3 regions of the Arthrobacter sp. J156 genome follow, and region 3 is predicted to be linked to each of the others. Evidence: riboswitches for the same ligand, from Rfam matches in the RefSeq annotation. Region 3 holds a riboswitch; each other region holds the start of a gene.

Region 1 (7,008 bases), 910 kb from region 3:
CGCCGCCGGATTCACGGGCCTCGACGAGGCCGCGGACTGGCCCGCCGGCCCGGGCGCCTACTACGTGCTCCGCGACGGCGCAGTCATCGCCTGGACGGTCCCGGAATCGGCCGGCCCCACGACCGGGTTCCACCTCGTGGGATCCCACACCGACTCGCCGTCGTTCAAGCTCAAGCCCCGGCCGACGACGGGGGCGCACGGCTGGCTCCAGGCCGGCGTCGAGGTCTACGGCGGGCCGCTGATGAACTCGTGGCTCGACCGCGAGCTCGAGCTCGCCGGACGGCTCGCCCTGCGCGACGGCGGCACCGTCCTGGCCCGCACGGGCCCCCTCCTGCGCTTCCCGCAGCTCGCCATCCACCTGGACCGCAACGTCAACGAGTCCCTCGCCCTCGACAAGCAGCGCCACATGAACCCCGTGTGGGGCCTCGGCGATGCGGCCGGCGCCGACCTGCTTGGCCTGCTGGCCGGGGCCGCGGGCGTGGATCCCGCCGACGTCGGGGGCTACGACGTCGTCGCGGCCGACACCCAGGAGCCCCGCGTCTTCGGGCAGTCGGACGCGTTCTTCGCGAGCGGCCGGCTCGACAACCTCTCCTCCGTCCACGCCTCGCTGGCGGCGCTCGCCGCCCACGCGGCCGACGGGGCGCCCGGTGAACGGATCGCGCTCCTCGCCGCGTTCGACCACGAGGAGGTCGGCTCCGCGACGCGTTCCGGTGCGGCCGGCCCGTTCCTGCAGGAAGTGCTCGAGCGGATCTCCGCGGGACTCGGGGCCGACGACGCGCAGCGGTACCGGGCGTACGCGGACTCCGTGTGCGTCTCGGCCGATGCGGGCCACGCCGTGCACCCGAACTACGCCGAGCGGCACGATCCGGCGAACCACCCGGTCCTCAACGGCGGCCCGCTCCTGAAGATCAACGCGAACCAGCGCTACGCGACCGACGCCGTCGGGGCCGCCCTCTGGGCCCGGCTCTGCGACGACGCCGGGGTCCCCTACCAGGAGTTCGTCTCCAACAACGTCATCCCGTGCGGCTCCACGATCGGGCCGCTCACGGCGACGCGCCTCGGGATCCGCACCGTCGACGTCGGCATTCCGTTGTTGTCCATGCACTCCGCGCGCGAGCTGTGCGGCGTCGAGGACCCGCTGCGCCTGTCCCGGGTCTGCCGGGCCTTCTTCGCGGCGTAGCGGCGCGGCGGACGGGAAGGGACGGCGGATGGTGGACGGGCAGGGACGGCGTTCGCGCACAAGCCCGTGCTCGACGGCGGGCCCGTGCTGCTGCGTCCGTTCACGGACGAGGACATCGAGGCCATGGGCCCCGTGCTCGCCGACCCCGAGGTGCTGCGGCTGACCGGATCCGTGCACGATTCCGCGGCGGCCGCGGCGGCCTCGCCCCGGATCGACGAGGCGACGGCCGCCTGCTACCGCGGCCGCGCCGCGCAGCCCGACCGGCTCGACCTCGCCGTCGTCGACGCGGAGGGCGGGGGCTGCGTGGGGGAGATCGTGCTCAACGAGTGGGAGCCGGCCAACCAGTCCTGCAACCTGCGCATGCTCATCGGGCCGGGCGGGCGGGACCGCGGCCTGGGCACCGCGGCGCTGCGCACGCTGCTCGGCTACGCCTTCACCGAGACGGAGCTGTTCCGGATCGGCCTCGAGGTCTACGCCTTCAACCCGCGGGCGCAGCGCGTCTACGAGAAGGCCGGGTTCGAGGTCGAGGGCCTCCGCCGGGCGGCCCTCGTCTACGACGGGCAGCGGATCGACGCCGTCTGCATGGGACTGCTGCTGCCGGACTGGATGGCGGGCGGGGGAGCCGCGTAGGGCGCCCTGCGGAAGGCCCCTCACAGGCGTCCCGCGGCGGCGCCCGGGCGTTTAGGGTGGATCGGGAGGCATCCGGTAGGATGGTTCAGGCTGTTTGTGCCGTGCCCGGTTCGCGGGCCGGCGGGACAGCCAACGCAAAGAACCTCCTGTTACGGAAAGACCGTGACCGTTTAGCCCAAAGGAGGTGGGTTCACATGCGTGCTTACGAGCTGATGGTACTGATCGACCCCGAGGTCGACGAGCGTACCGTGGAGCCGACCCTCGGCAAGTTCCTGGACGTCGTCCGCAACGATGGCGGGACCATCGACAACGTCGACATCTGGGGCCGCCGTCGTCTGGCCTACGAGATCAAGAAGAAGACCGAGGCGATCTACGCCGTGGTCAACTTCACCGCCACCCCGGCCACTTCCGCCGAGCTTGACCGCCAGCTGTCTCTCACCGAGACGATCCTGCGCACCAAGATCATCCGCCCGGAAGACCAGAAGGTCTCCGCAGAGTAGTCTGCGCGGAACCGCAGTAGAAACCGACCAGAGGAGGCACCATGGCAGGCGAGACCGTCATCACGGTCATCGGTAATCTCACCGGCGACCCGGAACTTCGTTTCACCCCGTCGGGGTCCGCAGTGGCGAACTTCACCATTGCCTCGACCCCCCGGACCTTCGACCGCCAGAGCAACGAGTGGAAGGACGGCGAAACGCTGTTCCTCCGCGCGTCGGTGTGGCGCGAGGCTGCCGAGAATGTCGCCGAGACGCTGACCAAGGGCATGCGCGTCATCGCCCAGGGCCGGCTGAAGTCGCGTTCCTACGAAACCAAGGAAGGCGAAAAGCGCACCGTGATCGAGCTTGAGGTCGACGAGATCGGCCCCTCGCTGCGGTACGCCTCCGCGACCGTCAAGCGCGTCCAGCGCGGTGGCGGCGGTGGCGGCGGCGGGTTCGACGGAGGAAACTCCGGCGGATTCGGCGGCGGCAACGCGGGAGGCTTCGGCGGCGGCAACGCCGGCGCGGGCTCCGGCGCGTCTTCCGGCGGCTGGAACAACGCCCCGGCCGAGGACCCCTGGTCCTCTCCCTCGACCGCCGGCAGCGGCGGCTGGGGCAGCAACCCGGGCAACGACGAACCGCCCTTCTAAACACCTAGATATATCCACCATCCCGCAGAACAGTTCTGCGGGCTCCACCTGATAAAGGAGCTCCACGATGGCTAAGGCTGAACTCCGTAAGCCCAAACCAAAGTCCAATCCCTTGAAGGCCGCTGACATCACCGTCATCGACTACAAGGACGTCGCCTTGCTGCGCAAGTTCATCTCCGACCGCGGAAAGATCCGTGCCCGTCGCGTGACCGGCGTCTCCGTCCAGGAGCAGCGCAAGATCGCCCAGGCCATCAAGAACGCGCGCGAGGTTGCCCTGCTGCCTTACTCCGGCGCTGGCCGCGGCTAGGGAAGGGGAAACACACCATGGCAAAGCTCATTCTGACCCACGAAGTGACGGGTCTTGGCACCGCTGGCGACATCGTCGAGGTGAAGAACGGTTACGCCCGTAACTACCTTCTCCCCCGCGGCTTCGCCATCACCTGGACCAAGGGCGGCGAGAAGCAGGTCGAGTCGATCAAGGCCGCCCGCGCCGCGCGCGCCGTTGCCTCCCTCGAGGATGCGCAGCAGCTCGCCGCGTCGCTGACCGGCAAGCCGGTCAAGCTGACCGTCAAGGCCGGCGAGTCCGGACGCCTGTTCGGCACCGTCAAGGCCGAGGACGTCGCGAAGGCCGTCGAGTCGGCCGGCCTCGGATCCATCGACAAGCGCAAGGTCGAGCTGCCGGAGCACATCAAGTCGCTCGGCAACTACCAGGCCACCGTGCGCCTGCACGAGGACGTCTCCGCCACGATCGACCTGCAGGTCGTCCCGGCGAAGAAGAAGTAGCATCCCGGTCCCGGAGCCTCTCCGGAGCCCGTGAAGGACCTCCGTCCCTGGTGGACGGGGGTCCTTCCGCGTTCGGGCCCTCCTTGCGAAATGTTGCGCCGACCTTTGACCCGCCCGTCCGGGTGTGCCTAGCGTTGGTGGTGAATCAAGAGTGTCGACATCCAAGCCCTGGCTCGTCGGCCGGCAACCCTCTCACGGTAGTGGGGTGCTCCAGGTGATGATTCGGCCGGCCGGATGCCCCGGTGCGGCAAGTACCGCGCATCGACGGTGCACCCTGAGGGTGCGCGCCCCGGTGTGCCGCACACCGGAGGAAGCCATGTCCCTGTCCCAGGACCTCAGCCCCAATACCCTGCGCAACGCCTTTGCCCAGCACCCGTCCGGGATCGCCGCGCTGTGCGCGATCGTCGACGACCAGCCGCAGGGGATCGTCGCCTCGTCCTTCACCGTCGGCGTCTCGCTCGAGCCCCCGCTCGTCCTGTTCTCCGCCCAGAACAGCTCCCGCACGTGGCCGAAGCTGCGCGACTCGGCCCGCATCGGCGTCTCGATCCTCGGCGAGGGGCACGACGGCGTCTGCAAGCAGATCGCCTCGAAGTCGGGGGACCGCTTCGCCGGGCTCCGGCTCGACTCCACGGACGAGGGCGCCCTCTTCCTCCACGACGCCTCGCTGTGGCTTGACTGCAGCATCGAGCAGGAGATCCCGGCCGGGGACCACACCGTCGTCCTGCTGCGCGTCCACGGCCACGCCACGCACGACGGGGCGAACGCGCCGCTCGTCTTCCACGGCTCGGCGTTCCGCCGCCTCCACTCCGAGACGTTCGTCTAGGACGAGGTTCGTCGAGGAACCCGTCGGGGAAGCGGTTCCCGGTCCGGCGCTACTTCCCCGCGAGCGAGTCGATGAACTGCTTGGCTTCGGTCAGCGAGATCCCCGTGTCCTGGCGGACCTTCTTGATCGCGGCGATGTGCTGGCCCCGCCGCACGAGTTCGAGGACCGCCTGGTAGTCGGCGTTGGAGGCGCTCGGGGCCGCCGTCGGATCGACCGCCGTGCGCCGCCCGAAAGCCGTCGGGTCGCTCGGAGCCGCCTCGGCCGAGGTCCGCGAGGCGCTGATGCCGGGTCCGCGCGTGGTGGGCACCTCCGGCCGGCCGCTGCGCTCCCGTGCCGCGCGCTGGGCGGCGAGCGTGCGCTCGGTCGTGGCCCGGCGGAGCTCGTCGGCCTTGCGTGCGTCGTCGAGCTGGTGTTGCGCGGCCTCCGCATTGAGCCGCTGGATGTAGACGTCGGCCTCGTTGAGCTCGTTGCGGGGCCGCGTGACGAACACCCAGCGGATGAGGGCGGCTGCGCCGACGATCAGCGCCGTCCAGATGAGGATCGTGGCCATCAGTTCCATGTCGGGGCTCCCAGCGTCGTTGATTCCCGCCCGGGACGGGGCCCACGGGCTTCGGGATCGGCCATGCCCCAGTATCCCAGCGCCGGGACGCCCGGAACAACCACACGCCCGGCCGTTCGTGCACAGATCCCGGGCGTGTCTGTGGATACCGGCCGGTCACCTGTGGAGAACGCCGTTCCAGCGGAGGGTTTTCCCCAACGAAACCTGCAAGTGGCACCTGAATGTTGATGACAAACTTTCTTCCACCAACAGCTAGCAGAGGATGTTTTACCTAGTCAGAGCCGGATTGATTCTGAAATTGGCATTTCATCCACAGCTTCCTCCCCAAGCTGTGCACATAACGGGCCCCTCTTCCCACAGCTTCTCCACATGGGCTGTGGATAACTGTCTTGGGAACGGGCGGGAGAGGGGCTAGGGTGACAGCACTCCACCACTATCCACAGCCGTCCATGCCGCTCCCTGCGCGCGGCGGCGGCTGGGATACTGGGGAGGGCATCATGGGCCCGCCGCCGGCGGCCCCGGGGCAGCGGGCGAAAGGAACGGCGTGTCACTGGCGCAGACCGAACAGGGCGGATCGAGGGACGCCGACCTCGCGCGCACCCCGCCGCAGGACCTCGTCGCCGAACAGAGCGTGCTCGGCGGGATGATGCTCTCCAAGGACGCCATCGCCGACTGCGTGGAGGTGCTCCGCGGGATCGACTTCTACCGCCCGGCCCACGAGTCGATCTTCGAGGCCATCATCGACCTCTACGGCCGCGGCGAGCCCGCCGACGCGGTCACCGTCTCGGACCTGCTCACCAAGCGCGGCGAGATCTCCCGCATCGGCGGCCCCGCCTACCTGCACACCCTCATCCAGTCCGTGCCCACGGCGGCCAACGCGGGCTTCTACGCGGAGATCGTCCGCGAGCGCGCCGTCCTGCGGCGCCTCGTCGACGCCGGCACCAAGATCGTCCAGATGGGCTATTCCCACGACGGCGAGGTCGACGAGATCGTCAACCAGGCGCAAGCGGAGATCTACGCCGTCGCCGAGCGCCGCACGGCCGAGGACTACGTGCCGCTGCGGGACGTCATGGAGAGCACGGTGGACGAGATCGAGTCCGCCGGCAGCCGCGGGGAGGGCATGACGGGCGTCCCCACGGGGCTCTACGAGCTCGACGAGCTCACGCAGGGCCTGCACGGCGGCCAGATGATCGTCGTCGCCGCGCGCCCCGCCGTCGGAAAGTCGGTGTTCTCGCTCGACATCGCCCGTTCGGCGGCCATCAAGAACAACCTCACGACCGTCGTCTTCTCCCTCGAGATGGGCCGCAACGAGATCGCGATGCGCCTGCTCTCGGCGGAGGCGAGCATCGGGCTGCAGGACCTGCGCAAGGGCACCATCAAGGACGAGCAGTGGGGCAAGATCGCCACCACGATGGGCCGGCTCAACGAGGCGCCGCTCTTCATCGACGACTCGCCGAACATGTCGCTCATGGAGATCCGCGCCAAGTGCCGCCGGCTCAAGCAGCGCCACGACCTCAAGCTCGTGGTGCTCGACTACCTCCAGCTCATGAGCTCCGGCAAGCGCGTCGAGTCCCGCCAGCAGGAGGTCTCCGAGTTCTCGCGTGCGCTCAAGCTCCTCGCCAAGGAGCTCGACGTGCCGGTCGTCGCCCTGTCCCAGCTCAACCGTGGTTCGGAGCAGCGCACGGACAAGCGCCCCATGGTCTCCGACCTGCGCGAGTCGGGCTCGATCGAGCAGGACGCCGACATGGTGATCCTGCTGCACCGCGAGGACGTCTACGACAAGGAGTCCCCGCGGGCCGGCGAGGCGGACATCATCGTGGCCAAGAACCGCAACGGCCCCACCAAGACCATCGTCGTCGCGTTCCAGGGGCACTACCAGCGCTTCAACAACATGGCGAGCGAGGGCG
Region 2 (7,008 bases), 1.4 Mb from region 3:
TGGACGGATCGGCCGAGGGGCGACCGGCTACTGGTCGACCGGCTGCGGGACGACCCGCAGGGAATCAGTCCCCACGGACAACGACGCCGTGAAGCCGAATCCGGCCTCCACGCTGCGCTCCTCCTTGAGGCCCGTCATGAGGTCCTGCTCGACGAGCGTGATGCGCGTGCCGACCTCGAGCGGGTTCAGCACCCAGCCGCCCTCGTGCGCCGCGACCTCGACCTTGGGATAGCCCACGATGTCCCAGTTGATCGTGGAGGCCTCGACGCGCGCGTTCGTGTCGTAGCTGAGCGGGCAGGCCGCCGGCTTGAGCACCTGCTGCTCGGCGCAGCGGTCCAGATAGGCCTTGAGCTCGGCCGAGATGTCGTCCGTGAGCGCCTGCGTGGGGCGCGTGACGAGGCCGAGGGGCGTCCGCACGCCCGACGGCGAGTTCACGATCCGGCGTTCCTCCGCGGCCTCGAAGTACTTCTCCTCGTAGCTGGCGGTGACGACGGCGGGCAGCAGGACGGGGAGGTCCTGGGCGCCGTCGGCGAGCGGGGAGGCGAGGCCGTTGACCGTGAACTCATTGGTGGTGTCGGCGGTGACGCGCAGGACCTGGGGGCCGGGGGAGACGAGCCGCCACCGGTCGAAGAAGAGCCATTCCGTCCCGGCGTGCTCGAGGCGGAACTGCGTCTGGTAGCGCCGGCCGTCCACGGAGTAGGCCGTGGTCACGGTCGCGTCGCCGCCCGCGGCGCGCTCGAGCGATTCGACCTCGAAGTCCTCGATCGCGGACGTCGCGGCGCGGAGCCCGTCGCCGTCCACGAGCAGGGCGTTGCCGTCCGGCGAGCCGGTGCCGAGCATCCCGAGCGCGAGCGCGCCCTCGCCGGCCTGCAGGTGCCCGAAGTAGTCCATGACGACCCGCTGTGGGCCGAACACGCGCTGGTTGACCTGCGTGATGGCGACCCCGACGCCGACGGCCACGATCATCACGGCCGAGAGCCATGCGGCGACGACCTTGACGAGGGGGGATCCGGAATTCACACCTCCACGTTACCGGCGGCGGCGCTTGGTGCCGAACATGCCGCGCATCAACTCCTTGCCGAGGGCCCCGGCGGCCTGCAGCGCGAAGTCCATGACGGGGTTCTGCTCCGGGACCCGGGAGGGCGCCGGGGCAGGGGCGGGAGCAGGCTTCGGGGACGACGACGGGGCCCGGCCTGGCGTCGTCGGCGGCAGCGTGCTGGGGCGGCCCAGGATCTCCTCCTCGATGCGCCGGGCCTCGGCGTCGATGTCCGCCTGGCTCTGCCCGCGTCCCGGGACGTGCCCCGCGACCGAGCCGCCGGTGGCCGGGGAGGAGGGCTCCGGCGTCGTACCCGGGGTCCCGGCCGCGCCCTTGAGCTTCTCGAAGGCCGACTCGCGGTCCACGGGCGTGCCGTAGACCTGCAGGAGGGCCGACTCCGCGACGACGCGCTCGACGACGGAGGCCTCCGACGCGCCCATCGTGGAGCGCGGGGACCACATCCGCGTCCACGCGACCGGGGTCGGTGCGCCCTTCTCGTTCATGACCGTCACGATCGCCTCGCCCGTGCCCGCCTGCGTGAGCGCCGCGCTGAGGTCGTAGTCGCTCACGGGGAACGTCGAGACGGTCGCCTTGAGGGCCTTGGCGTCGTCCGGCGTGAAGGCGCGCAAGGCGTGCTGAACGCGGTTCGCGAGCTGGCCCAGGACGTCGGCCGGGACGTCCTTCGGCGTCTGCGTCACGAAGAACACGCCCACGCCCTTGGACCGGATCAGGCGCACCGTCGTCGTGATGGATTCGAGGAAGGCCTTGGACGCGCCGCGGAAGAGCAAGTGGGCCTCGTCGAGGAAGAAGACGAGCTTGGGCTTCTCCGGATCGCCGACCTCCGGGAGCTCGGCGAAGAGGTCCGCGAGGAGCCACATGAGGAAGGTGGAGAACACGAGCGGCTTCTGCAGGAGCGTCGGCAGCTCGAGGCAGGAGATCACGCCGCGGCCGTCGGGGGCCGTGCGCAGCAGCTCCGCCGTGTCGAACTCGGGCTCGCCGAAGAAGCGGTCCAGGCCCTGGGCCTCGAGCGTGACGAGCTCGCGCAGGATCACGCCCGCCGTGGCCTTGGAGAGCCCGCCGAGCTCGGCCAGCTCCGCCTTGCCCGCATCCGAGGTCAAGTGCTGGACGACGGCGCGGAGGTCCTTGAGGTCGTAGAGCTCCAGCTCCTTCTGGTCCGCGTAGTGGAAGACGAGCTGGAGGCTCGACTCCTGGGTCTCGTTCAGGTCCATGACGCGGGACAGGAGCAGCGGCCCGAACGCCGAGACCGTGGCGCGCACCGGCACGCCGGTGCCGTCGCCGCCGAGCGCGTAGTACTCCACCGGGAAGTCCGCGGGCGACCAGTCCATGCCCACGCCCGCCGTGCGGGCCAGGAGCTTCTCGCCGCCGGCACCGGGGGTGGACAGGCCCGTGAGGTCCCCTTTCACATCCGCGAGGAACACGGGGACCCCGTTCTCGCTGAGCTGCTCGGCCATGACCTGCAGGGTGATGGTCTTGCCCGTGCCGGTCGCCCCGGCCACGAGGCCGTGCCGGTTCATCATCCCGAGCGGCAGGCGGACCTGCGCCTCGGGGTGGACCGCGCCGTCCACGACCGCGGCGCCGAGGCCCATGGAGGGGCCCTCGAAGACGTATCCGTTCCTGATGAGTTCGACGTGCTCCGCCGGAGTTCGCTTAGCCATGCCCCACAGACTACTTCCCCCACGCTCCCCGTCACACGCGCGTCATGTGACCCGGATCCGCCGGGGATGACGCGCCGACGGCCCGGCCCGCGCGGGCCGGGTCGTCACATCCGGACACATGCGGGACTGTGAAGCGCCCGCCGCGGCCGTGCTTGCCGCCCGGGGCACCGTGTGCCTTAGATGAATGCACCAACCCATCAAGAGCGGCCGAGAGATCTGGATCGACGACGCCGCAGCAACCACCCGGAGTCCCGGAACGGTGCTACCGCCAGAAGCGATGGAGACGCATCCACGTCCCGGCCGTCCCCGGGAGCCGCGGTGCACTCCCTTGCATACCGCGAGGAGGAACCATGTCCGAACCCCTGACGGCCAGTCCGCCGTCGTTGTCCTACGAGCTCTACCCGCCGCGGGACGCCGCGAGCCGCGAGACGGTCCTGGAGGCCGTCGAGGCGCTGCGCGCCACGGCCCCCGACTACGTCTCGGTGACGTACAACGGCACCGCCGAGCGCCGCGCCGCCTCGGTCGAGCTCATCACCCACCTGATCGAGAACACACGGCTGCGGCCCCTGGCCCACTTGACGTGCGTCGGGGAGACCCGGGCCTCGCTCGACGCCCTCGTCAGCCGGCTCGTGGGGCTCGGCGTCCGCGGCGTCCTGGCCCTGCGCGGGGACCTGCCCGCCGATCCGGGCGGGGACCGCGGCGAGCTGCCGTTCGCCCGCTACCTCGTGGAGCTCATCCGGCAGGTCGAGGACCGCCGCTCCGCGACGCTCGCGGCCGGCCGCCTGGCCATCGGCGTCGCCGCCTACCCCACGCGCCACCCCGAGTCGCCCTCGTTCCAGCACGACGTCGAGGTGCTCCTGTCCAAGGAGCGCTCCGGGGCGAACTTCGCGATCACGCAGATCTACTTCGAGCCCGCGCAGTACGCGGGGCTCGTCGCGGCCGCCCGGGCCGCGGGCGTGACGATCCCGATCGTGCCGGGCATCATGCCGGTCAACAGCGTGCGGCGCCTCCTGCGCCTCTCCGCGCTCGCCGGCGTCGCACCCGACGCGGCCCTGCTGTCCCGCCTCGAGGGGGCCCGGAGCGACGCCGAGCGGCGTGCGATCGGCGTCCAGGCGGCCGCCGCCCTCGCCCGCGCCGCGTTCGACGACGGGGCCCCCGGACTACACCTGTACACCTTCAACGACCCCCTCGGCTCGCTTGACGTCGTCCACGAGCTCGGGCTCGCCGGCGCCGGCCGGGCCCTCGCCCCCGCACTCTGACCCAACCCCACCCAGGAGGACACCATGACCACCACCCCCCGCTTCCCCGAAGCCACCATCCTCGGCTACCCCCGCATCGGCCCCGCCCGCGAGCTCAAGAAGGCCGTCGAGGCCCATTGGGCCGGCCGCCTCGACGAGGCCGGGCTGGACGCGGCCGCCGAACGGCTGCAGGAGGACACCGTCGCGCGGCTCGTCGAGCTCGGCCTGGACGCGCAGGACTCCTCGATCCCGGCCGACTTCGCCCTCTACGACCAGGTCCTCGACACGACCGCGGCCCTCGGCGCCCTGCCGCGCCGCTTCGCCGACCTCGCCGCCTCCGACGGTTCGGTGGACACGGCCGGCTACTTCACCCTGGCCCGAGGCGACGCCGAGCGGGCACCGCTCGAGCTGACCAAGTGGTTCGACACGAACTACCACTACCTCGTCCCCGAGATCGGACCGGACACCGCGTTCGCGCCGCTCGCCCACCGCCTGAGCTCGACCATCGCGCGCCACGCGGCCGCCGGTTCCGTGCTGCGCCCGGTCCTCGTGGGCCCCGTGACCTACCTCCTGCTGTCCAAGCCGGAGGACGGCGCGCCGGAGGGCTTCGACCCCCTGGACCGGCTCGACGACGCCGTGGCCGCCTACCGCGGGATCCTCGCCGGCCTCGCCGCTGCCGGCGCCGAGTGGGTCCAGCTCGACGAGCCGGCGCTCTCGACCGACCGCGGCGGCGCCCTCGCCGTTCCGGGAGGGGCGCTCGAGCGCGCCTACCGCGCGCTGGCCGCGGACGACGCCGGGGCCCGGCCCGCGCTGTTCGTCACCACGGGCTACGGCACGGCAGGGGACCCGCAGGCGCCGGGGCGCGCCCTGCGCGTGCTCGCCGAGGCGGGCGTCGAGGCGGTGCACGCCGACCTCGTCCGCGGGGCGCGGCCGGCCGGGGCCGAGCTGGCCGCGCTGGGCGGCACGCGCTTCGTCGCCGGGATCGTCGACGGGCGCAACGTGTGGCGCAACGATCTCGCGGCGTCCCTGACCCTGCTCGAGGAGCTCTCGGGCGCGGCGGGCGAAGCCTCCGTCGCGACGTCGACCTCGCTCTTCCACGTCCCGCACGACGTCTTCGCCGAGGAGTCCCTGCCCGCGCACCTGCCGTCCTGGCTCGCGTTCGCGGACCAGAAGGTCGCCGAGGTGCGGACCCTCGCCGCGGGCCTGGCCTCCGGGCCCGCCGGCGTGGAGCGCGAGATCGCCGAGGCGTCGGCCGCGATCGCCTCCCGCGCCGCGTTCGAGGGCGTGCGCCGTGAGGAGGTGCGGTCCCGGACATCGGCGCTGACCGCCGCCGACGTGGAGCGCGCACCCGCCGAGGAACGGGCCGAGGCGCAGCGCCGCCGGCTCGGCCTGCCCGTGTTGCCGACCACCACGATCGGTTCCTTCCCGCAGACGGGCGAGGTGCGCAAGGCGCGCGCCGACGTCCGCGCCGGGCGGATCGACGAGGCCGCCTACGACGGCTTCCTGCGGGCCGAGATCGCCCGCGTCGTGGCGCTGCAGGAGGAGCTCGGGCTCGACGTGCTCGTCCACGGGGAGCCGGAGCGCAACGACATGGTGCAGTACTTCGCGGAGAACTTCGACGGCTTCGCGGCGACGACCCATGGCTGGGTGCAGTCCTACGGATCGCGCTGTACTCGGCCGTCGATCCTCTGGGGCGACGTCTCCCGCCCCGAGGCGTTCACGGTGCCGTGGACGAGCTACGCGCAGTCGCTCACCGCGAAGCCGCTCAAGGGCATGCTGACCGGTCCCGTGACGATCCTCGCGTGGTCGTTCGTCCGCGACGACCAGCCGCTGCGCGAGACGGCGAACCAGGTGGCCCTGGCCCTGCGCGACGAGATCGCCGACCTCGAGTCCGCCGGCACCGCGATCATCCAGGTCGACGAGCCGGCACTGCGCGAGCTGCTCCCGCTGCGCGCCGCGGACCAGGAGGACTACCTCGCGTGGTCCGTCGGCGCGTTCCGCCTCGCCACCTCGGGCGTCCGCCCGGACACCCAGATCCACACGCACCTCTGCTACTCGGAGTTCGGGGAGGTCATCCGCGGGATCGACGGCCTGAACGCCGACGTGACGAGCATCGAGGCCGCCCGCTCCCGCATGGAGGTCGTCGCCGACCTGGCCGGCTTCGGCTACTCCCGCGGGATCGGCCCGGGCGTGTACGACATCCACTCCCCGCGCGTTCCCTCCGTCGAGGAGGTCACGGGCCTCATCGAGACCGCGCTCGCGAGCGTCCCGGCGGGCCAGCTGTGGATCAACCCGGACTGCGGGCTGAAGACCCGCGGCTACGAAGAGACGACGGCGTCGCTGCGCCACCTCGTCGAGGCGGCCGCGGCCGCGCGCACCGGGCTGCTCGCCGGTGCGGGGACGCCACGATGAGCAGCACCACCCAGATCCACGCCGGCTACGCGCCGGCGGGGCCGCACTACCCGGTCGCCGTGCCGATCCACCAGAGCGCGGCCTACGAGTTCCAGGACTACGCGAGCGCGCGCGCCATGTTCGCCCTGACGCGCCCGGGCTTCACCTACACGCGCACGGGCAACCCGACCGTGGCCGTGCTCGAGGAGCGCGTCGCCGCGCTCGAGGGCGGCCTGGGCGCGGTGGCGACGGCGAGCGGGCAGTCCGCCGTCGCCACGGCCCTGTTGGCGCTCCTCGGCGCCGGGGAGGGCGGCGGGCGCGTCGCGGCGTCGTCCCAGCTCTACGGGGGGACGGTGGACCTGCTCACGGATACCTTCGCCGACTTCGGCTACGGCGTGGACTTCGTGGACCAGGACGACCCGGCGGCGTGGGCGGCGGCGATCGGGCCCGGGACCCGGGCCGTGCTGCTCGAGTCCATCACGAACCCGCTCGCGACCCTGCCGGACCTGCCGGCGATCGCGCGCACGGCCCACGCCGCCGGGGTGCCCGTGGTCGTGGACAACACGCTCGCCACCCCCGCCCTCTACCGGCCGTTCGAGCACGGGGCCGACGTCGTCGTGCACTCGGCGACGAAGTTCCTCGGCGGCCACGGGACCACCCTCGCGGG
Region 3 (7,008 bases):
GCTCGGCGCCGGACACGCGGACGACGTCGGGGCCCTCCTCGCGGGCGGGATCGACGGCCTGGTCGTGGCCACGGGGACGCAGACGCACCCCGAGCTCATCCGCGCCGGCATCGCGGCCGGGGTACCGGTGTTCTGCGAGAAGCCCGTGGCGGGAGACACGGCCTCGTCGCTGCCGTTGCTGCGGGAGATCCGCGAGGCCGGGGGTACAGTCCAGATCGGCCATCAGCGGCGCTTCGACGCCGGCTACCTCGAGGCCAAGCGGGCCTACGCGGCCGGCGAGCTCGGGTGGATCCACTCGCTGCGCGCCGTCACGGGGGACATGTTCCCGCCCTCGGTCGAGTACCTCGCCACCTCGGGCGGCCTCTTCCGCGACTGTTCGGTCCACGACTTCGACGTCATCCGCTGGATCATCGGGCGCGAGGTGGTCGAGGTCTACGCCCGCGGTTCCAACAACGGGGACCCGGCCATCGGCGCCGTCGGCGACGTCGACACGGCGCTGGCCGTCCTGACGCTCGACGACGGCACCGTGGCCACCGCGACCGCCACGCGTTACAACGGGGCCGGGCACGACGTCCGCCTCGAGATCCAGGGCTCGAAGGGATCGCTCGTCGTCGGACTCGACGAGCGCGCCGCGTTGCGCTCGGCCGAGCCGGGGACCGCCTTCCCGTCCGGGTCGCCGCACGAGACCTTCGCCGAGCGCTTCGCCCCCGCCTACAGCGAGGAGATGGCGGCCTTCGTGGAGCTCGTGCTGGGGGAGCGGGAGAACCCGTGTCCGCCCGAGGACGCCGTGGCGGCCTCCGCCGTGGCCGACGCCGCCCAGGAGTCCCTGGCCACCGGCGCCCCCGTCCGCGTCGATCCTCTCGCGGCACGGATCTAGCGGCCCCGTCCGCCACGCGAAGCGATGGCGGACGCGGGGGCCGGTCTGGTGGCTAGGCTCGGTTCATGAGCGATTCCCCCTTCCACGTCACCCGGCGGCGCCTCGTTCCCGCCCCGCCCGCCGCGGTCTTCGGGCTTCTGGCCGATCCCGCGATGCATCCCGTGATCGACGGCTCCGGGACGGTCCGGGCCACGCGCGGCGGGGCGCCGGAGCGGCTCGGGCCCGGAGCCGAGTTCGGCATGGACATGCGCCTCGGCGTCCCGTACCGGATCAGCAACCGCGTCGTGGAGTTCGAGGAGGGCCGGCTCATCGCCTGGCGCCACTTCAGCGGGCACCGCTGGCGCTACGAGCTCGAGCCCGCCGAGGGCGGGACCCTGGTCCGCGAGACCTGGGACGCCTCCCGTCTCAAGCACAAGTGGCTGCTGCGGGTGTTCGGCTTCACCCGGACGACGCCGCGCAATATGGAGCGCACCCTCGAGCGCCTGGCAGCCCACTTCGCCGACGGGCGCGGGGACGCGGACGACGCCGGATCCTCCCCGGGAGCCTGAGCCCGCCCGGGCACGGGGTCGGGGCCCCGGCGTCGTCCTGGGCCTAGGCGACCGTGGTGCCGAAGGCGAGGCCCAGCAGGTAGGTCACGGCCGCCGCGCCGAGCCCGATCGCCAGCTGGCGCAGCCCCCGCTTGGCCGGCGATGCGCCGGAGAGCAGGCCGACGACGCCGCCCGTGCCCATGAGCGCGGCCCCGACGAGCACGACCGAGACCGCGACGGCGGCGAGGCCGGTCAGGCCCAGGAGGTACGGGATGATCGGGATCAGCGCGCCCGAGGCGAAGAAGCAGAAGCTCGCGGCGGCCGCCCCGAGCGCGGAACCGATCGTGTCCGGCTCGTCCTCCTCCTCGGCGGCCCTCTCCGGCTGCAGGGACAACGACGGATCGCAATCGCAGGAGAAGTAGCCCATGCGTTCGGCCGCCCGGTGCTCGGCCGCCTCGGCGCTCATGCCGCGGGCCTTGTAGACGAGGACGAGCTCGTTGGCGTCCAGGTCCAGGTCCGGCGCGGCGGAGAGCGTGACCTGGGTCGGGCGGGCGGCCTCCATGAGCTCGCGCTGCGAGCGCACGGACACGAACTCGCCGGCGGCCATCGACAGCGCCCCCGCCAGGAGCCCGGCGATGCCGGAGAAGAGCACGAGGGCGCTGGAGACGCCGGTCGCGCCGATGCCCATGACGAGGGCCAGGTTGGAGACCAGGCCGTCGTTGGCGCCGAAGACGGCGGCCCGGAAGTTGCCGGAGAGCCGGTGCCTTCCGCGCGTCGCGAGGCCGCGGACGACCTCCTCGTGCACGGCCTCGTCGGCGGCCATCTGGCGCGTCGCGTCGCGGTCGTCGGCGTACGGTGAGTTGCCCTCGGCGCGCTGGGCCAGCGCGAGGATGAACACGGAGCCGACGTGGCGGGCGAGGAAGCGCAGCACGATCCGGTGCAGCGAGGGGCGTGTGCGCTTGTCGGCGTGCTCGCCGAGCAGGGCCGCCCAGTGGCGTTCGTGGCGGAGCTCGGCCTCGGCCAGGCCCAGGAGGATCTCCCGCTCCTCGCCCTCGCGGTTGGCCGCGAGCTCGCGGTAGACGGCGCCCTCGGCCCGCTCGTCGGCGAGGTACTTGCGCCAGCGGCGGATGTCGCGGTGGGACGGAGTGCGGTGGACGGCGGTCGGGGCGGGGCCGTGGGGTACGGTGTCGCGCGGTTCGAAGCCGCGCTGTTCGGGGATGGGCATGGATCCTCGTTCGGTCGGTCGGCCCAGGCGGAGCCTGGGGGCGACGGTCGAGGATCTGGGTACGGCGAACCTCGGACCGCCACCGGCGGGCCGAAGGTCTCGCTCGCCCGGACCGTGGTCCGGGTGGATTGCCGGGCCACGCTCATCGTGGCCAGTATGTCGACAAGTCCGCTGCCTCCTCCGCCCGCCGTGGCGGGGGAGGGGCTGGAACTACTCCCCTTCAGCCGACCAGTATACGCGTGTGGCGTCCGCACTGCTCCGACGACGGCGGTTCCGTGAGGGTGAACGTGGCCGGAACGCCGCGGCGCTTCCCGGCCGCGGCGGTCCGGACGACGAGCCGGAGGGCGCCGCGGTCCCAGCGCGGCGCGGCGCAGGCGTTGGCCAGGGCGCGTTCCAGGGCGTGGGGGTCCTCGGCGAGGTACCGGTACCGTTCTCCGGCGACGTAGAGCGTCACGGTGCCGAGCTCCGTGTCCAGGATCGGCAGGACGGGGATCGGGCTGGACGCCACGGCGGGCCTTTCGCTGGACTCTTGCCCGTGCCGGCCGGCGCGGGCCGCTTCCTCATCCGAACCACCCATGAACCTGGGGTTGGTGCGCGGCCAGTCGGAGCTTGGCGCCGCGTCTCGTGAAGCTTCACACAGCGTAACCCCGCCCCCGCGGTGCGGGAACGGGGTTACGGAGCGTGACGGACCGGGGCGCCCGGGCGTCGGCCGGGCGGCCGGGGCCGGATCAGTGGGGCCGGCGCGCGGGGCCGGGTCAGCGGGCGGCGGTCTCCTCGAGGGACACGCCCTCGGTCTGAACGCGCCCGGCGACGCGGTCCTCCCAGGCCGCGGTCACGTCCCGGCTCGTGGCCGGGGTCGCGAGGCTCACGGCGACGTAGACCACGATGGAGGCGGCGAGGCCGACGTAGATCGGCTCGTTCGCGTAGACGCCGTCGTAGGGAGCGTCGCCCTGGATCTCCAGGATGATCATGGTCCCCAGCGTGAAGAGCGTGCCCGCGGCCATCGACCAGGCGGCGCCCGTGCCGTTGCCGCGCTTCCAGAGCAGGCCGCCGAGGATCGCCACGAGGAGGCCGCCGACGAGGATGTCGTAGGCGATGGTCAGGGCCGCGACGACGTCCTTGACCATGATGGCCAGGAGAATCGTGACGACGCCGAGGCCCAGGACCCACCAGCGGTTGGCGCGGACGTCGTGCTCGGGGTTGGTGCCCGAGTTGACCTCGATCTTCTTGCCGAACCAGCCGGCGACGAACGGAGTGACGTCGGTGCGGGCCACCGTCGCGGCGGCGATGAGCGCGCCGGAGGCCGTGGACATCATGGCGGCGACGGCCGCGGCCAGGACGATGCCGCCGACGGCGACGGGCAGGAGGTTCATGGCCACTTCCGCGTAGACGACGTCCTTGCCGCCCTGGGTGAGGTCGATCTCGGGCAGTGCCACGCGGGCTGCCATGCCGATCACGGCGCCGGCGATGCCGTAGAGCACGCAGTAGAAACCTGCCGTGGCGCCGCCCCAGCGGGCCACGCGCGGTGTGCGGGCGGTGAAGACGCGCTGCCAGATGTCCTGGCCGATCAGCAGGCCCAGGGTGTAGACCACGAAGAACGTGATGATGGTCTGGACTCCGATGCCGTCCCAGCTGAAGAAGGCCTGGCGGGCGCGCTCCTCGATTCCGCCGGACAGACCGCCGAAGCCGCCGGCCGCGGCGATCGTGAAGGGGAGCATGAGGGCGAAGACGCCGACGGTCTTGATGACGAACTGGACCTGGTCGGCGAGCGTGATGGACCACATGCCGCCGATCGTGGAGTAGACGAGCACGATCGCTCCGCCGACGGCGATGGAGGCCTCGCGCTCCCAGCCGAAGAGGACGATGAAGATCGTGGCGTACGCGCCCGTGGAGGTGGCGCAGAGCATCAGAGTGTAGGCGAGCATGACGACGCCGGAGGCGTTGGTGGCGTTGTGGTTGCCGTAACGCAGCGTGAGCATCTGGGAGACCGTGAAGATCTTCAGGCGCTGAAGGACGGGCGCGAAGGCGAGGCTGAGGAGCATGACGCCCACGCCGATGGCGATGACGAGCCAGGCGCCGGAGATACCGTGCTGGTAGCCCAGGCCCACGCCGCCGACGGTGGAGGCGCCGCCGAGGACGACGGCGGCCATGGTGCCGGTGTAGAGCATGGGGCCGAGCCGGCGGCCCGCGACGAGGTAGTCGCTCGAGTTCTTGGTGCGCGACTTCCCCCACCAGCCGAAGGCCAGCATGGCGGCGAGGTAGGCGACGACGATCGCGATGTTGATGATTTCCATGGGGAGGGTGTCTTCTCGAGAGGGGAACGGTGTGAGCTGTTTCACCACTGGTAAACAACTGTTGCCACACAGGCTAGTGTGATTCGAGTTACAGGTCAATTGTCCTAAGCTGTCTTTCATCCCCGAAGACCCGTCCGACCCGCCGGAGGCGCTGCCCATGAAGGCCCTGCCCGTTGAGCCCAGCAACGCGCCGATCGCGATCGGCTCGCGCATCCGGGCGGCCCGCCATGCGCAGCGGATGACGATCGAGCAGGTCGCGGCGTCGACGGGGCTGACCAAGGGCTTCCTGTCCCGCGTCGAGCGCGACCTGACCTCGCCGTCGGTCGCCTCGCTCGTGACGCTGTGCCAAGTGCTCTCCGTCTCGGTCGGCGAGCTCTTCGCCCAGCCCGAGACCCACCTCGTCCGCCTCGCGGAGGCGCCCCGGGTTTCGCTCGGCGGCAGCGGCATCGAGGAACGCCTCCTCACCGCTCGCTCCGAGCGCCGCCTGCAGGTCATCCGTGCCGTGATCGAGCCCCGCGGGGCGGGGGAATCCGAGCTGTACTCCGTGGACTGCGAGGCCGAGGTCCTCCACGTCGTCTCCGGGCGCTTCATCATCATCTTCTCCAACGACCGCTTCGAGCTCGAGGCCGGCGACTCGGTGACGTTCCCCGGGCGCGAGCCGCATACGTGGATCAATCCGACCGACGAGGAGGCGGTGGTCCTGTGGACGCTCGTCCCGGCGGCCTCGAGGTGAGCGCCCCGCAGCGCTCGGGCCGCTGAGCCGTGCCCGCCGAGGCACCGCCGGGCGGCCGGGGGCACGGTCCCTCCGTGGCGGAACAGGAGCGGACGAGCCGGCGCATCGTCGTCGTCTCGTCCCTGCCGTTCGCGGCGCTGCGCGCCCGCTTCGAGGAGCTCGTCCCCGCGCTCGACCTCGCAGGAGCGGAGGACGACGCCGGGGCCGGGCTCGCGTGGGAGGCCCTGCGCGGCGGGGCGGAGTGGCCGGCGGAGTACGGCCTGCTGCGCTTCGGGGCCGAGGACCCGGGGGCGGTCCTCCGCCCGGCCGCCGTGCGCCGCTAGCCGCGCGCGGCCGGACCCGTGGCCTGGTCCCAGGCCGAGCGGATCCACGCCCGGTCGGCCTTCAGGCAGGCGCGGCACAGCCCCGCCCCGAGCACCACGAACTTCACGGACATCCCCGCCAGGTCCGAGGGGTCGAAGAGCACGCTGAAGGGGACCAGCAGGACAAACGCGAGCCCCGCCCACCAGTGGTAGGGCCCGGCCGGGCGTCCGGCGGCGGTGGCCAGCCCGTGCCGGTCCATGAGGCGCGACTGCCGGCGGGTGAAGACGACGGCCGCCCCGACGAGCAGCAGCATCACGGCCACCGTGCCCAGGGACCGCCAGGGGCCCAACGCGGGGCGGAACGCGAAGACGGCGGCCACGACGAGGGCCAGCGAGACGACGATCCACGCCGGGACGGCCATCCGGCGTTCCGCGGACGCACGCGTCGCGGGTGTCGGAGCCGAGGGCTTCCCCGGGTCGTGGGAGGGTTCCGGTGTCATCGGGCCATCGTAGCCTCCGGCACCATTTCCGGGCGCAGGAGTTGTAGGGCCGCCCTCTGGACAGCCCGTGGCCGCGGATCCACCCTGAAGGCACGGCGGGACTGCCGTTCCGCCTCCGGCCGCCGCGGAACGGCGGTCAGCAGCGAGGAGTTGCACAACCCATGAAGAAGTGGACGCGTTGGCAGGACTGGGTGGTCGTGGCCTGCGGGCTCTACGCCGCGTTGTCCGTGCTGTGGATGGAACCCGCCGGGGCCTCCCGCGGCCTCCTGATGACCATCGGCATCCTGCTGGTCGTCGCGGGCGTCGCGAACCTGGCCTCCGTGGCGATGCCGGGCATCGAGTGGGCACAAGCCGTGATCGCCCTGGCCCTGGTCGCCGCCCCGTGGATGGGCGGATTCGCCTCCGCCATGATGCCCGCCATGACGGCCTGGATCGCCGGCGGCGTGGCCCTCGTGGCCACCGGGCTCGCCCTCAAGCCGAGCATGGAGGGGTACCGCGAGCACCATCACCGGGCCGCCTGAGGCGGACCGGAGTCGGCGGCCGGGGCCCG

What was found. A riboswitch is a leader RNA that binds a small molecule or an ion and turns the genes downstream of it on or off. The one in region 3 is predicted to bind S-adenosylmethionine.
Region 1: it holds a riboswitch for S-adenosylmethionine, as region 3 does, so the genes downstream of both, AC0QR5_RS12035 (flavin reductase family protein) here and AC0QR5_RS16350 (hypothetical protein) in region 3, are expected to answer to the same signal.
Region 2: it holds a riboswitch for S-adenosylmethionine, as region 3 does, so the genes downstream of both, AC0QR5_RS09770 (methylenetetrahydrofolate reductase) here and AC0QR5_RS16350 (hypothetical protein) in region 3, are expected to answer to the same signal.

Annotation. Positions count from the first base shown of each region.
Region 1 covers NZ_CM149650.1:2,620,346-2,627,353, reverse strand. The annotation lists gene AC0QR5_RS12065 (M18 family aminopeptidase) at 1-1,180, shown strand, start outside; gene AC0QR5_RS12060 (GNAT family N-acetyltransferase) at 1,247-1,810, shown strand; gene rpsF (30S ribosomal protein S6) at 2,005-2,310, shown strand; gene AC0QR5_RS12050 (single-stranded DNA-binding protein) at 2,352-2,936, shown strand; gene rpsR (30S ribosomal protein S18) at 3,004-3,243, shown strand; gene rplI (50S ribosomal protein L9) at 3,261-3,719, shown strand; SAM riboswitch class IV at 3,863-3,979, shown strand; gene AC0QR5_RS12035 (flavin reductase family protein) at 4,036-4,542, shown strand; gene AC0QR5_RS12030 (hypothetical protein) at 4,592-5,101, opposite strand; gene dnaB (replicative DNA helicase) at 5,646-7,008, shown strand, end outside.
Region 2 covers NZ_CM149650.1:2,140,939-2,147,946, reverse strand. The annotation lists gene AC0QR5_RS09785 (MFS transporter) at 1-92, shown strand, start outside; gene AC0QR5_RS09780 (hypothetical protein) at 28-1,020, opposite strand; gene AC0QR5_RS09775 (helicase HerA-like domain-containing protein) at 1,030-2,712, opposite strand; SAM riboswitch class I at 2,904-2,996, shown strand; gene AC0QR5_RS09770 (methylenetetrahydrofolate reductase) at 3,063-3,971, shown strand; gene metE (5-methyltetrahydropteroyltriglutamate--homocysteine S-methyltransferase) at 3,996-6,362, shown strand; gene AC0QR5_RS09760 (O-acetylhomoserine aminocarboxypropyltransferase/cysteine synthase family protein) at 6,359-7,008, shown strand, end outside.
Region 3 covers NZ_CM149650.1:3,534,695-3,541,702, forward strand. The annotation lists gene AC0QR5_RS16335 (Gfo/Idh/MocA family oxidoreductase) at 1-877, shown strand, start outside; gene AC0QR5_RS16340 (SRPBCC family protein) at 943-1,425, shown strand; gene AC0QR5_RS16345 (VIT1/CCC1 transporter family protein) at 1,469-2,629, opposite strand; gene AC0QR5_RS16350 (hypothetical protein) at 2,850-3,137, opposite strand; SAM riboswitch class IV at 3,150-3,259, opposite strand; gene AC0QR5_RS16355 (sodium:solute symporter family protein) at 3,385-4,923, opposite strand; gene AC0QR5_RS16360 (helix-turn-helix domain-containing protein) at 5,081-5,656, shown strand; gene AC0QR5_RS16365 (hypothetical protein) at 5,731-5,979, shown strand; gene AC0QR5_RS16370 (hypothetical protein) at 5,976-6,458, opposite strand; gene AC0QR5_RS16375 (SPW repeat domain-containing protein) at 6,620-6,979, shown strand.